Regions from separate parts of the Paenibacillus sp. lzh-N1 genome, predicted to be linked through region 1. Evidence: riboswitches for the same ligand, from Rfam matches in the RefSeq annotation. Region 1 holds a riboswitch; the other holds the start of a gene.
What was found. Region 1 has a riboswitch for ZMP and ZTP ahead of C0638_RS10000 (TIGR01440 family protein). Riboswitches for the same ligand answer to the same signal wherever they lie in the genome.
Positions count from the first base shown of each region.

Region 2: another riboswitch for ZMP and ZTP. It lies ahead of C0638_RS03310 (bifunctional 5,10-methylenetetrahydrofolate dehydrogenase/5,10-methenyltetrahydrofolate cyclohydrolase); the one in region 1 lies ahead of C0638_RS10000 (TIGR01440 family protein).

Region 1 is NZ_CP025696.1:2,192,162-2,200,284, forward strand. It holds gene spoIIR (stage II sporulation protein R) at 171-863, shown strand; gene C0638_RS09985 (L-threonylcarbamoyladenylate synthase) at 1,044-2,327, shown strand; gene C0638_RS09990 (manganese efflux pump MntP) at 2,471-3,031, shown strand; gene C0638_RS09995 (low molecular weight protein arginine phosphatase) at 3,115-3,699, shown strand; ZMP/ZTP riboswitch at 3,778-3,859, shown strand; gene C0638_RS10000 (TIGR01440 family protein) at 4,066-4,653, shown strand; gene glyA (serine hydroxymethyltransferase) at 4,775-6,025, shown strand; gene C0638_RS10010 (carbohydrate ABC transporter permease) at 6,174-7,082, shown strand; gene C0638_RS10015 (carbohydrate ABC transporter permease) at 7,082-7,918, shown strand; gene C0638_RS10020 (ABC transporter substrate-binding protein) at 7,934-8,123, shown strand, end outside.
Region 2 is NZ_CP025696.1:736,891-745,013, reverse strand. It holds gene C0638_RS03330 (ABC transporter substrate-binding protein) at 1-715, shown strand, start outside; gene C0638_RS03325 (MarR family transcriptional regulator) at 902-1,372, shown strand; gene C0638_RS03320 (nuclear transport factor 2 family protein) at 1,391-1,798, shown strand; gene C0638_RS03315 (cyclodeaminase/cyclohydrolase family protein) at 1,932-2,567, opposite strand; gene C0638_RS03310 (bifunctional 5,10-methylenetetrahydrofolate dehydrogenase/5,10-methenyltetrahydrofolate cyclohydrolase) at 2,564-3,430, opposite strand; ZMP/ZTP riboswitch at 3,544-3,628, opposite strand; gene C0638_RS03305 (Delta(5) desaturase DesA) at 3,841-4,902, shown strand; gene C0638_RS03300 (sensor histidine kinase) at 4,963-6,096, shown strand; gene C0638_RS03295 (response regulator transcription factor) at 6,093-6,692, shown strand; gene C0638_RS03290 (deoxynucleoside kinase) at 6,862-7,482, shown strand; gene C0638_RS03285 (deoxynucleoside kinase) at 7,482-8,123, shown strand.

The DNA of each region.
Region 1 (8,123 bases):
TGAAACGGTGCGACAAAAGAGTCCAGATTGTGAAATCTGGGCTTTTTTATATTCCTAGGTGACGATCAAGCTTGCAATAGACCTGAATTTTTACGAGATTCATAGGTTTAGACTCTCCCAAACCGGACAGACTGATAGACATGATAGAGTTTGGGTTTGGGGGGACGAAAATGAGAAGTTGGATGAAGCAAACTGCAATGATACTCTTTTGTATATCGATATTAATGATGTCTTGGGAAGGTCAAAAAACGGATGCTGCGATGACCACGGGAGCAAGAGGGACTTTAGCGTCTGGAGTGGCCGCCACAGGGTTGAAGGTAATTCCGCACGATTCCATCCGACTGCGCATTTTGGCTAATTCGGATCGTCCAGAGGATCAGTTGGTTAAGCGCGAAATACGGGATGCCATTGTGCAGCAGATGAATGCGTGGGTGGGTGAGCTGGACAATCCACAAAGCCTAAATCAAGCCAGAGTGTTGATTGATGCACATTTGCCTGAAATTGATCGCTTGGTAGGTTCGGAACTAGCTCGACGCGGTATAGCGTATGATCATCAGGTGGAACTGGCAAGTGTACCTTTTCCGACGAAAATGTACGGTGGTCTTGTCTACCCGGCAGGGAATTATGAGGCACTTCGGGTTACACTGGGGCAAGGAAAAGGACAAAATTGGTGGTGTGTGCTGTTCCCGCCGTTGTGCTTTATTGATGCAGGCAGTGGTGAAGCAACAGCACAAACTGTATCGGCAAAAACGAGTCAAGAAGACAATCGAACGAATGCTGCTGACAAAGAGCCGGAAGTACGTTTTTTCCTGTGGGATGCCCTTACGGGTCTGTGGAGCTGGGTGAGTGGTTTGTTTGCCTAAACGTCTCGCCAGAGCTATGGAAAAGAGAACAACGAGTGTAAGTTTCCCCATATGTTATAATGGAACTTACGATAGATATACAGATAGCAGAGCCAAATTGATCTGATTTGTTAAAGTGGGTTTTTGGGGATCAGGGCAATGAAATGGCCTGTATGACAATAAGATATGGGATGATCTGATATGAGCGATAAGGTGAATCAAATGAATGACTTGCACGCAGGTTTTGTGAAAAAAGAGATAGCAGAGCAGGAGCAGGCATTACAGCCTTCGCATACACACTGGTGGGATGTAAGATGTCTGGTTTCTGATGAGGACACGACTATACCTGCTACCTTGTCTTTTGAGGTGGAAAAAGCGGCTTCCGTTGGTTCTGTGAACAACACAGACGGGGATGATCCTGACGAGCTTTCAGCTGGACAGGCTCTAATCACTGCGGAAAAGGGCATACGGGAGGCCGCCGTACTTCTCCAGGCTGGAGAGACGGTAGCCTTTCCTACGGAAACCGTGTACGGACTGGGGGCTGATGCGCGCAGCACTAAAGCGGTAGAGGCGGTATTCGCTGCTAAAGGGCGTCCGTCCGATAATCCGCTCATTGTACATATTTCCGATGCTGCTCAATTAAAAGGCATGGTAGCGGAAATAAACGATACAGTCCGAGCGCTGATGAATACATTTTGGCCAGGACCGCTGACCATCGTATTGCCGGTAGTGCCGCAGGCACTGTCATCGCGTGTGACCGCAGGCTTGGACACGGTCGGTGTGCGCATGCCGGATCATCCGATCGCGCTGCGCTTGATCACGGAAGCTGGTTGCCCGCTGGCTGCACCAAGCGCCAACCGCTCGGGAAGACCCAGCCCGACTCTAGCACAGCATGTGCTGGAGGACCTGGAGGGCCGCATCGGCGGCATTTTGGACGGAGGCCCCACGGGGGTGGGACTGGAGTCCACAGTAGTACAAGTCGGTGACGACGGAACCGTCACCATTTTGCGCCCAGGCGGTGTGACTGCTGAACAGCTCGCTACGGTTGCTCGCTCTGTCGTACTGGACCCGGCGCTGGCTGACACACACGGGCAGGACGCCGATAGCCTGGCGCCACGCTCGCCGGGCATGAAGTATACGCACTATGCGCCACGAGGGCGCTTGAGTGTGGTACAAGGCCCGTCGTCTGGTGAAGTGACGGGCTGGATTCGCACCGCGTTGGCGGAGGCTACCGCGCGCGGGGAGCGCACGGCGGTGCTCGCGTTCGACGACCATGCCGCCAGCTACGCCGGAGAACGAGTCTACACGCTGGGCAAGCTGGACGCGCTTCATGAGGCGGCGCAGCGCCTATACAGCGTACTGCGCCGCTGCGATGAGGACGGCGTCACCTACATTTTGGCGGAAGCCTGTCCGCCGAAAGGATTGGGAGACGCCGTCATGAATCGACTGCTTAAAGCGGCAGGTCATCGAATCATCCGTCTGTAGCTTCTGTAAACAATTGAGTCTCTTATTTTAATTTCTCCTCTCTCCTTATCTCTGTTTTGGGTATTTTCAGTGCCTGCTTGTACTGATTTGCCCCTTGTCCGCATAACGTGTACAAGAACAGACGGATAATGGAGGGATGGAGTATGCTGGCAGCCTCTGCCGATGCTGGGCAGGTTGTAACGATTCTGATCATGGCGGTAGCGCTAGGGATGGATGCGCTATCGCTGGGCGTAGGGATCGGTATGAAGGGGATACGCCTGCGAGACGTGCTGCGCATCAGCATTGTGATTGGTTTTTTTCACATCCTGATGCCATTGCTGGGAATGTTCACAGGCCATTATATGAGTTCTTTATTAGGCCATGTGACGACCTACTTCGCAGGGGGATTACTCATCCTTTTGGGCGGGCATATGGTATATAATTCCTTCAAGGGGGACGGCGTACACGTATTGGATCATCGGTCGCCTTTGGGTCTTTTGCTGTTTGCGCTTGGGGTGAGCATTGACTCATTTTCTGTGGGAGTGTCACTGGGAATGTTCCAGAGTGACCTGGTGCTGACTGTTCTGGCCTTTGGTTTTTGCGGGGGAGCGATGGCGATGCTGGGGCTGTTACTGGGGCGCAAGGTCAGCCGTAATCTTGGGGATTATGGAGAAGCGGTGGGCGGTGCTATTTTGCTGGCATTCGGCTTTATGTTTATGTTTTGATTTTAACGTAGACAGTGTAAAATAAATACAGGATTTGAGTAATCCTCTGTTTATATATTTTCAACATACGGGGGGTGAAGACGTTGAAGAATATTTTATTTGTATGCACAGGGAACACCTGTCGCAGTCCAATGGCTGAGGGAATGCTGCGTAAGCTGGCTGCTGAGCATGGTCTGGAACTGGACGTGCGTTCCGCTGGAGTAGCTGCGATGGACGGCACGCCGATATCCCGACATGCAGAGGCGGTTCTGCGTGATCACGATATATCCGATCAGATCACTTCAACTCCTTTAAGCGACGGGCTTGCCGAGTGGGCACATCTGATCTTAACCTTGACACAAGGACATAAACAGCATGTCGTACAGCGGTTCCCCCAAACGGCAGGCAAAGTATTTACGCTGAAGGAATATGTGGAGGACCGGGACGCAGTGCTGAATGACGTACAGGAGTTAGATGGCTTGTATGCTTCACAGCAGTTGATGGCTTCACTCGGACAAGAGCTATCGACGCAGGAGCGTGAACGAATGATTGAATTACACCAACGGATTCCGGGCTTCGATATCTCAGATCCATTTGGTGGTTCGCGTGAGGACTACGATGTCACAGCGGCAGAAATCCGTACGGCTTTGCATAAATTGTTGGACAAGCTAAAAGGTTCTTCCGAATAAAATCGGTACCGTTCCTCTATTTTGTACGGAATCTGTTGATTTTCGACGGTTAATCCGTTAAGATAAGGTGGAAAAATGAGAATCCGGTGTAACTGGCGACAAAAGTGGGATCAACCACGATGGAGCATCGGATATACGGCCGGTCGCCTGGGCAAAAGAGCAATTCCACATAGGTGTGGACTGCTCTTTTTTCGTATACAAGCTACAGCAGATCTTCTGCTGCCTTCTTGTTCTTCCATTTTTTCTGCTCGAAATCTGAAACATCGGCTATAATATAGTCAGATTGTGATCAGGAGAGAGTGTGTTGAACTTGGGCATGAAACCGTGCCTAGTCTCTGAGAGGCTGTTCAACCAAAGGAGGTTCCAATGGTAGAACAATTGGATCATGAGATTTCACTCGAAGCACAGACCGCTTCTGTCGTGCGGGAAATTGCAGAAGCGGCCAGTCTCAAAGCTGGTCGCCTGCTGGTTATTGGCGCAAGCACGAGTGAAGTGGCTGGAAGTCGGATCGGCACAGCAGGAGCGCTCGATGTGGCTCAGCAAGTGCTGTCTGGAGTAGAATCCGTTCGCAGAGAGTATGGCTTTGATGTGGCGTTTCAATGCTGTGAGCACTTGAACCGAGCACTGGTCGTTGAGCGTTCTCTACTGGAGCGATTAGGACTGATGGAGGTTGCGGCTGTTCCTATTCGTACAGCAGGAGGCTCTATGGCTACCGTTGCCTATCGCTCTATGGATGATGCATGTCTGGCGGCGAACGTGCAGGCTCATGCCGGGATAGACATCGGCGAAACGCTGATTGGCATGCATCTGCGCCCAATTGCCGTTCCGTTTCGCCCAAGCCTTCGCTGGATTGGTGAAGCACGTGTGACAGCTGCGTTCACTCGTCCTCCACTTATTGGCGGACAACGGGCAGTGTACAGTCTGGAACAAGAAGCCGGCGGAAACTGCGATTAGCATTTGTCATGTCGGCATGTTAGTACTGATCTTTTTTGCATTAATGATGAGGTACCCAACAGAGGAACAGGCATATGCTTGTATACCCAACAATTTGACCATGGAGAGGGAGTAATCAATCATGATGGAACATCTGCGTAAAAGTGACCCGGCAGTGATGGAAGCAATGGGGCTTGAACTAAAACGGCAACGCCACAATATCGAGCTGATCGCATCCGAGAATATCGTCAGTGAAGCAGTAATGGAAGCCATGGGCTCCGTGCTTACCAATAAATATGCTGAAGGTTATCCGAACAAACGCTACTATGGTGGCTGTGAGCATGTAGATATCGTCGAAGATATTGCACGTGACCGCGCGAAAGAATTATTTGGCGCCGAGCATGCGAACGTGCAGCCTCACTCTGGAGCACAAGCTAACATGGCTGTATATCTGGCAGCTCTTCAACCTGGAGATACTGTACTGGGTATGAATCTGGCACATGGCGGCCACTTAACACACGGAAGCCCGGTTAATGCCTCCGGTTTGTTGTATAACTTTGCTGCTTACGGTGTACGTGAAGACAACTTCCGTATCGACTACGATGAAGTGCGCAAAGCAGCCTTCAAGCACCGCCCACGTTTGATCGTAGCTGGTGCAAGTGCATATCCGCGTACTATTGATTTTGAAGCTTTTGCTTCCATTGCTAATGATGTAGGTGCTTTGTTCATGGTGGATATGGCACATATCGCAGGTCTCGTGGCAGCAGGGATTCACCCTAGTCCAGTTCCTCATGCCCAATTTGTGACAACAACGACACACAAAACGCTACGTGGTCCGCGTGGGGGTCTAATTCTGACTCGCAAAGCGTGGGCGCAAGCGATTGATAAAGCTATCTTCCCTGGTACTCAAGGAGGACCACTGATGCACGTGATCGCATCCAAAGCAGTTGCTTTGGGTGAAGCGCTCCAGCCATCATTCAAAACCTATGCGCAAAACGTAGTTCGCAACGCACAGGTGCTGGCTGAAACACTGCTGGCAGAGGGGATTAACATTGTATCTGGTGGTACGGATAATCACCTGATGCTGTTGGACACACGCAATTTGAATATCACAGGTAAAGAAGCGGAGCATGTATTGGATTCCGTGGGTATCACGGTCAACAAAAACGCCATTCCTTTTGACCCAACGAGTCCGTTTGTTACTAGCGGGATCCGTATTGGTACACCTGCTGCAACTTCTCGTGGTATGGATGAAGAGGCTATGGTTAAAATCGGTAAAATCATTGCTGATACTCTTAAAAATCCAAAAGATGATACTGTATTGTCCAAAGCAAGCCAAGCAGTTGGCGAGTTAACAGACAAGTTCCCAATCTATCCAGGAACCCAATACTAATTCATCGTCATTCCTTTTAATCTTATATGATAAGGCTGTTTTCCTTTCGTTAGCGGAGGGGGAACAGCCTTTTTTGTGTCCAGACGACTCGAAACTTACATTTTTGGGTAATAAGCGATTACAGTAAGGATTATGCGCGTTTTCCTTCATGATCTACGACAAAGGAGTGATTGCATTGAGCCAAAGAAAATCCGCGCAATTATTGCAGCAGCTCGTATTTGTGGGACCGATGGCGTTGTTTTTCGTCTTAATTATGGTCATTCCGTTCCTGTTTGGGCTGTATTATTCCATGACGAACTGGGATGGTGTATCTGAACATGTCCGATGGCTCGGGCTAGGGAATTACGTTCATATTTTTAAAGATGATCCAGATTTCCGTAATGCATTTTGGTTTACGGTCCGTTTTACCGTATGTGGTGTCATTCTAACTAATCTGGTGGGCTTTTTCCTGGCCTATGCGCTTACAAAGCCATTGCGTACCCGCAATGCACTGCGAACTGTATTTTTTATGCCTAATATGATCGGCGGCTTACTGCTCGGCTTCATCTGGCAATTTATATTTGTACGCGGTTTTTCGGCGGTGGGAGAGGCGACAGGGCTATCTTTTTTCAAACTACCGTGGTTGGGTGATGGGCCTACTGCTTTTTGGGGAACTGTCATTGTGTTTGTTTGGCAATACGCAGGTTATCTCATGGTTATTTACATATCCTCTCTAAATAATGTTCCGCACGCCCTTATTGAATCGGCCCAAATTGACGGTGCGAGCCGAAGACAGATTTTGCGTCATATCGTGGTGCCGCTTATTATGCCAGCAGTGACCGTCTGCTTGTTCCTAGCGATATCCTGGTCCTTTAAAGTATTTGAGTTGAATTTGGCTTTAACAAAGGGTGGGCCATTCAAGGCGACTGAGTCTGTAGCGTTGGACATATATAATGAAGCGTTTACAAATAATCGGCTTGGATTGGGAACTGCCAAGGCTATGATTTTCTTCGTGGTCGTTGCGATCATTACCAGCATTCAGGTGCGTCTCACGAAGAAAAAGGAGGTCGAAATGTAATGGAAAAAACATCAAACTATCGTTTAAGCACATGGGTAGCTGAAATATTGCTTATTGTGGTTGGGTTGATCTTTCTAGTTCCGTTCTATTTTTTGCTCGTGAACTCCGTTAAATCTTTTGGAGACATTTTGGCCCATTCCGCTTCGTGGCCGACAACCTTCCGTTTTGAAAACTATGCTAACGCCTGGAATAAAATAAACTTTCCCACAGCACTGGGGAATTCACTGATCGTCACCATCGTCAGCAATGCGCTTTTGCTGCTGATCAGCTCGATGGCCGCCTACCAAATGGTTCGGCATGACACTCTTTTTAATCGGTTCCTGTTCGGACTGCTTGTGGCTGCGATGGTCGTACCTTTTCAATCGATTATGCTGCCGCTTATGGAAGTGTCCAACGTATTGAGTCTGAACAACAGCATACCAGGACTAATTTTGTGCTATCTGGGTTTTGGAGCGCCTTTATCAGTTTTTCTGTTTCATGGCTTTATTAAAACGGTACCTATTGAGGTTGAGCAGGCGGCGAGAGTGGACGGGTCCTCTCGTTACGGGGTGTTTTTTCGCATCGTTTGTCCACTGTTGCTCCCTATGTTCGTGACCGTACTTATTTTGAATACGTTATGGATCTGGAATGATTACTTGCTGCCTTCGCTCATTTTGAATGATCCTGAGCTGCGTACGATTCCGATTGCGACCTATATGCTGTTTGGTCAATATACCAAGCAATGGGACTTGGCGTTGCCCGCACTGGTACTTGGAATCACGCCAATCGTTGTGTTTTTTCTGGTGATGCAAAAATACATCGTTTCCGGCATTGCGGCCGGAGCGGTTAAAGGCTGATGGGAGGGATATCGGATGAAAAAGACAGTGCTGCTTGTCATCTCCCTGATGTTGCTGCTTACATGTATGCTTGCAGGTTGTGGTAATACGAAGGCTCAACAGAGTGGGATCAAAACGATACACATTTATCAATTCAAAGTGGAGATTTCGGAACCGTTGAACAAGCTGAAGGCTGAATATGAAAAAACGCACCCTGGCATCAAGC
Region 2 (8,123 bases), 1.5 Mb from region 1:
TCCTTTTTTGACCGATTTGCTAAAGGAAAAAGGAACCAAAGAGGTGGGTGATCCGACCAATTTGGAAAAGACGCTGGAACTCAAACCCGATCTAATCGTGGTTATGAAGGATACCAATTATGAGGCTTTGTCTAAAATCGCACCTACCCTGTACATTCCGTATGGTACGACGACTAATATCTATGATACGGTCAAGCTGTTCGGCGATATCACTGGGGAAAAGGAGAAGGCTGAGCAATTTATTGCTGCATTTGATAAAAAGGCTGCTGAAGGCCGTGCTCGTCTGAAAGGTGTTATTGACGAAAAGGCAACTTTCGGTTTGTATGAGCTGACAGACAAAAATGCACTTTGGATCTTTGGCGACAATGCGGGACGAGGCGGACAAGCTGTATACAATGCGCTCAAACTGAACATGCCGAAGAAGACAGCTAATTCCAAGGAACAAACCATACAGCTTTCAATGGAGGTACTGCCGCAGTATGACGCAGATTACATGTTCCTGACTACGTATGATCCAGACAAAAAGGGAACCGCGCTTAAGCAACTGAAATCGTCCGCTGTGTGGGGGAATCTGCCTGCGGTGAAGAATAATAAAGTGTTCTTTAATGATTTTGATACGTACTATCGCTACGATCCGATCGCTATTACCGGACAGATTGATATGGTTGTGGATATGCTGGTTGAAAGAGAGAAAGAGAATAAAGCTAAAAAATAGGTGTGAGATTCACCTGGAATAAGCACTTCACTACACGGATAACAACCGCGGTGAGGTGCTTTTTTTGTTGATTTGTTGAGCAGATACAAAGGTTGTACCAAGGAATCATGAGATGAAATTTGACAATTATATTGTTAACCGGTAAACTATTTTTATTAACCGGTTAATAAAAAACATGGAGGATTTATGAGTCAATCCAAACACGAACGGACATTTGAGGCTATCCAACATTTTATACTGGAAAGAGAAAAAAGTGCACAGAGACGTCAAGCTTTACTAGAGACTCTAACAGAAGAAGTGGTGAGGGAGAAGCGGAGATGGACGATTACCCAGCTTCATATTCTCTCTCTGGTTAGCAACAGTCAGGGAAGTATGAATAACACATCATTGGCTGCTGAACTGAATATATCCAAGCCAGCGGTCACCAAAGCCGTGAATATTCTTATAGAACACCATTTGTTACTGACGTCAAAAAAGTCGGATAATCATAAGGAATTATATTATAACGTAACGGATGAAGGCAGGCAGTTAGCTGCTGTACATGATCGGATGCACCGGCAATTAAAGGAACAATACGAGCAATTATTTGATGCTTTTTCGGAAGATGAATTAGACGTAGTCATCCGATTTCTGCATGCATGGTCCCGACTACTATAAAGATGTGGAGAGAACAGAATGAACAGAGCAGAGGCAAAAGCATTTCTAACTTGTATGTATAATGACATAGTCGTGGGTTTAAAGGTAGAGAAGATTCCTGATTATTTTGTACCTGAATATATTCAAGTTACAGATGGAGTCACCACAAATTTGGAGGAATTTACTCAGCATATTACCACGTTAAAAAGCCTGATCGACAACATCACCATTTCACCATTTAATGATTTTTTGTATGATGATGAGCTGCAAAGTGTCACTTTACGCTATATCGTAGATATTACGAAGAAAAATGGAATGAAGGGACAGGTGGAGTTGATTGCTATTTTTGAATTTAAAGATGACAAGATCCGACGTTGTAACGAATTGTCATGCCCTCTGACAAGTGATGAGAGCTTTAAGGAAATTGCGAGCATCAACCAAAAATAAAGATAGTATCTTTTTTTGGAGCAATAAAATAACCTCCAAACCCAACGATTAAAGATGGGTTTGGAGGTTATTTGTAATCACCAAATAGGCAGAATATTTTGGTTATTACAACTTGCGCACAGTTATAAGCTGATTAATTAGCAATTCGACTGCGCACAGTCAATAAGGTTTGCTCTTTAATTTGTCCGATTTCACGGAGGAGTACGGCTGTTTTGGCTTCGTAGGATTGTTTGACATCCAAGTCCTTGAGCGAGGCAAGGTTAATATCAATGGTAAGCAAGGCCGATTGAGCGGCTGCTTCAAACAAAATCGCGCCGATGCCCAGATCAGAGATCACATTTTTATTGGATATTTCCACAATGTTGTAGGCTTGTGATAGTCCGTCTCGGCATACTTCCAGCAGGCGCATAGGGACCTCAATGGCAGCAATCACCGCTGTTTGTAAGGAATGGGTACGATAGCGCTTTTCTTCGTCTGTTTCTTTGGGCAAACGCAACGCGGTCATGTACTGTTCAAAGGATTGGATGTCTGCGGCCATCAGTTCCTCACAATGTGTAGACAATCTCTCCATGCTGCTAATGACTTGCGTCATTTGTTCACGGAATTGCGCGAATTTTTCTCCTTGTGAAAGGTTGGCGGTCATGGAGGTCATAGCTGCGCCTAGTGCCGCAGCCAGCGCGGATACACTTCCTCCGCCGGGGGTAGGCGCTGCACTTGCAGCTTCTTTCAGAAAATGTGCGATGGACTGATTCCACGACAGTTCAGTCATGAATAAACCACCTCTCTGGAGTAATGTTGCAGACGTATCGCTTTGAGCAAGTTTTTGTACAAAATGGCAGTCGTTAAGGTACCCACACCGCCGGGAACGGGAGAAATGGCATGTACCTTTTCTACAACGTCCGGAGCAGCGTCACCCACGATTTTTCCCTCCAGCGTCTCATTAATTCCTGCATCCACGAGAATCAAACCTGGATGCACCATATCCTGCGTAATCACATCAGGGCATCCAACTGCGACGAAGGCAATGTCTGCATGGTTCAGATGCTCTGCAATATCACGTGTACCTGCATGACAGGCGGTGACGGTGGCATTTTCTCTTTGCAGCATGTGGAAAAGGGGAAGTCCCACCGTCTGCCCAATGCCCACGAGCGTGACATTTTTGCCTGCCAAGGAGTGCCCGTAATGCTTCAACAGTTCAATACAGGCTTGAGGTGTAGCGGGGTACAACCCTGCGTCACCAGTAACGGTAGCCAGCTTGTTATCAGGTGTAATTCCATCAATATCCTTGTAGGGGGCGATGGATTGTTTAATAACGGAGGCGGAAAGATGTTGAGGAAGCGGGAGTTCCAGCATAATGCCATGTACATGGGATGCATCATTTAGGGTGCCGATCAGGTGCAGAAGCTCGGCTTCGCTTACATGACGATTAAAAGTATGGAGATGAAATGAGATGCCCAGCTTCTCTGCTATTTTTTGCTTGGTCCGTGCATAGTATGCAGATGCCGGATCACCTTCTACCAACAGGGTTGCCAGATGGGGACGGTGTCCTTGCTGTTTCATTTGCTCTACTTGGGAACGGATCGTTGCATACACTTGCTCAGCTGCTTCTTTGGATTTCATAATAATAGCCATAGTCCGAGCCTCCTCTGAATTTATCGCATAATAGAATCAACAGGGTGTCATGGTCTTAAAAAACGAAAAAAAGTATTTGCACAAGGTCGTCAAGACAGACGAATCCTCTGCAAATACTTCTCCCAGGCGAACGGTACGCTTTGTTTGTATGCTCCCTCGTGGTTGATTCCACTGACTTCGCCAGTCACATACAGCGTTATATATCTTACATTTTAACAAAAAAACAGCAGAAAGGAAACCCGCGAACATTTGGCAAACAGGTTTGGTTAGTTGTCTATATGACAAATGTCATATGCCCGAACTGACGTTTATGACTACAGCAGATCCAGCGGTCTCCTTATACTGAGCTTAGACCAACATGTACGCCTGACAGGATCAAGGTATGGGCTGCATTTTAAAGGAGGATCAGAATGGGTATGACACAACTCCCGTTAGCTCAATTGAAAAAAAATATGGCTCCCTACGAGAAAATAAACACGAAATCCAGCATTCTGCAACTTATCAATACCTTGGGACCGCTAATCCTATTGTGGTATGCCGCTTATCTTAGCCTAGCGGTTTCTTACTGGCTTACGCTTCCAATTACCATTGTTGCGGCAGGCTTTGTGGTACGGACGTTTATTATCTTTCATGATTGTGGTCATCAATCTTTTTTCAAAAGTCGCAAGCTGAACGATATTGTGGGAACGATTACAGGGATTATTACGCTCTGCCCTTATCACCAATGGAAAAATAGTCACGCGATCCACCATGCAACCAGCAGTAATCTGGATAAAAGAGGCACAGGTGATATGTGGGTGCTCACGGTAGAAGAGTACACAGCGGCTTCCACATGGACACGACTGGCCTATCGTATATATCGAAATCCTTGGGTTATGTTCGGGCTAGGTCCGATCTATACTTTTTTGATTTCCTATCGGTTTAATGTCAAGACAGCCAAACGTAAGGAAAAAATAAACACTTATGTGACGAATATATCCATCGTTGCATTGTATGCACTGTTGTGCTGGGCTATTGGCTGGCAGGCATTCCTTCTGGTACAGACGCCTATCTTTTTTGTCTCTGGTATGTTGGGAATCTGGCTGTTCTATGTGCAACACCAGTTTGAGGATTCGTATTTTGAGCATGATGAAGAGTGGAGTTATATTAATGCGGCTGTAGAAGGCAGCTCTTACTACAAGCTCCCTAAAGTATTGCAATGGATTACGGGCAATATTGGTTTTCATCACGTTCATCACCTGAGCCCGAAAGTACCAAATTACAATTTGGAGAAAGCTCATGAAGCCACACCGTTGCTGCAAAAGGCGACCACGATCACAGTGAGTAGCAGTCTGCAATCTTTGAAATTCCGACTGTGGGATGAAAGTACCAAAACCTTTCTGACCTTTAAACAAGTAAAGCCGCTGCTTAGCAAACGTGTTGGCGCTTCAAAACCCATCCCCACACCTGTTGTAGGCACGGATAGAAAATAGACGTTGTACGGAAATTGGTATGTTAAGATAGGGATATCTAAAGTAGAAAAGGGTGGTAGGATGCAAAAGTGGTATCAGATTTTCCAAAGAAATACGGGACTTAGCCCTTATGTGTGGGTCGTCTTTTACATCCTGCCCTTTTACTATTTTAGCTCTTCATCTACAAGTCATATTATTCTGGGTACCGCGATTATTTTGGTGTTTTTTGCTTGTTATGTACTGGCTTTTGTCTCTCAAGGCTGGCTCATATACTTCTGGACCAGTGTGCAGATTGCTATATCGATTACGATGACGCTGCTATTTAGCTATATGTATTTTTCCATATTTATCGCTTATCTGATCGGTAATATTAAAAGTAAGGCTGCATTTACGACGCTGTATATTATTTTAATGGTTATTACGATTGGATTAATCAATTATGGGTTTGTTTCTCAGAATCCTGTTTTTATTAAGCAGATTCCTTTTATCTTGCTCAATCTGATCGGTGTGATCCTCCTTCCGATTACAAATTTTAATCGCAACAAGAGTGATCGGCTTCAGGTCCAATTAGAGGATGCCAATAAGAAAATATCGGAATTGATCAAGCTGGAGGAACGGCAAAGAATTGCGCGTGACCTGCACGATACCTTGGGTCAGAAGCTGTCACTCATTGGGCTGAAGAGTGATTTGGCAGGCAAGCTACTGGACCAGTACCCGGAACGGGCTCATGTCGAAATTAACGATGTTCGTCTCACGGCAAGAAGTGCGTTAAAAGAAGTACGGGAAATGGTTACTCAAATGCGCGGCATGAGACTAGAGGATGAACTGCTACGTATTCGGCAAATTTTAAAGGCTGCTCACATCGAACTGACCTTGGAGGGCGACCCGAAGCTGGAGCATACGTCATTAATGAATGAAAATGTGCTGAGCATGTGTATGAAGGAAGCCGTAACCAATGTAGTGAAGCACAGTGGAGCTACCGCTTGCTCCATCACCATTGAGCCGTCTCGTAAGGAATTGACCCTGCGGATTCAGGATAATGGAGTTGGTATTATGGGAGAAAATGCAGTCTTTCGGGGACATGGTCTGCAAGGCATGAAGGAAAGGCTCGAATTCGTGAACGGATGTATGGAACTGCGTTCCGATCAGGGAACGACCCTGGTCATTAAGGTGCCCAACATCACTGAAAAGCCGAATGAGGAGGTGGGGCCATGATTCGAATCGTTATTGCAGAAGACCAGCGTATGTTGCTGGGTGCTCTAGCCTCCCTGTTGGACTTGGAAGAAGACATGAAAGTAGTCGGAAAAGCAAGCAACGGGGAAGAAGCTATAGAGCTGGTGAAGCAACATCAGCCAGACATATGCATTATGGACATCGAAATGCCGATAAAAAGCGGATTGGATGCTGCAGAGGAACTCAGAGGCTTGAATTGCAAGGTGCTTATTTTAACAACGTTTGCTCGCCCCGGGTATTTTGAACGAGCGATTAAGGCAGGCACACACGGTTATTTACTCAAGGACAGTCCCAGTGAAGAACTGGCTTCCTCCATTCGCAGCATTATGGCAGGTCGGCGTATTTACGCTCCAGAACTGGTTGATGATGCTTATGCCGAGGTCAACCCGCTAACGGAGCGTGAAAAGACCGTGTTGGCGCTTATTGCTGACGGAAAGAACACCAAAGAGATTGCTGGTGAACTGTTTTTAACAACAGGGACGGTGCGAAATTATATTTCAGTCATTCTCGATAAGCTGGGTGTCAGCAACCGAATTGAGGCGATTACACGTTTTAATGAAAAAGGTTGGTTCAAATGAGAGACAGGCAAAAATATTAAGCAGAACAGGGACGCTATGAAGCCAAGCGTAGCTGCTCTGTTTTTTTGTTTTATCCATAGATTTGCTATGCCTCTAGCGTACTTCCTTGTGATACAATAGGATAGTTGTCCATAGGATGGACCTGGAGTACAAGGAGGAGCAGAACCGCATGAAACAAGCCCCATTTATAGCCGTTGAAGGGCCGATTGGAGCAGGTAAGACAACGTTGGCTTCGATGCTTTCAACCGAGCTACAATTGCCGATGATCAAAGAGATTGTCGAGGAAAACCCGTTTCTCGATAAATTCTATCAAAATATAGATGAGTGGAGCTTTCAGTTGGAAATGTTCTTTCTCTGCAATCGGTATAAGCAGCTAGAGGATACTGGTCTGCAATACATCGAGAAAGCCCAGCCTGTAATTTCAGATTACCATATCTATAAAAATCTGATTTTTGCTGAACGTACGCTTAAGGGTGTGAAGCTCGAAAAATATCGCCAAATCTATCATTTGCTCACAGATGACATGCCCAAGCCTGACATTATCGTTTATATTAGAGCAGATTTGGATACCTTGCTGGGCAGAATTCGTAAGCGCGGACGCTCCTTTGAACAGGAGATGGACCCTGCCTATCTGGAGCAATTGATTACGGATTATGATAAAGGCATTCAGTTTCTCGCCGAACAGTCACCTGCCCCTCGTATATTGACCGTAAACGGGAATGAAATTGATTTTGTAGAAAACCAGGCACAATTTGAACAAATTGTTTCCGATGTAAAGGAGCTTATATAGTGAATAATTACAACATTCCTGCAAATGCCCTAATTACGGTAGCGGGTACGGTGGGTGTAGGTAAGTCTACGTTAACGGGCGCTTTGGCCAGTCGTCTTGGTTTTAAAACCTCGTTAGAGCAAGTCGATCATAATCCGTATCTGGAGAAGTTTTATCACGATTTTGAAAGATGGAGCTTTCATCTGCAGATCTATTTTCTCGCGGAACGCTTCAAGGAGCAAAAGAACATTTTCTTGTCTGGTGGAGGTTTTGTGCAGGATCGTTCCATTTATGAGGACACAGGCATTTTTGCGAAAATGCATGCCGATCAGGGAACAATGAACCCTACCGATTATGAAACATATACTAGCCTATTTGAGGCGATGGTCATGACCCCGTTCTTTCCACACCCTGATGTGCTGATCTATCTGGAAGGCAGCCTGCCCTCCATACTGAGTCGGATCGAAGAACGCGGCCGCGAAATGGAGATTCAGACCGAGCGATCCTATTGGGAGCAAATGCATCGTAGATATTCCGATTGGATCAACGATTTTGATGCCTGTCCTGTACTGCGTCTCAACATTGATGAGTACGATGTACACGACCCTGCTTCCATGGATGCCATTTTGGCAGAAGTGGGCAAGGTGATCTCCAAAAAGTAG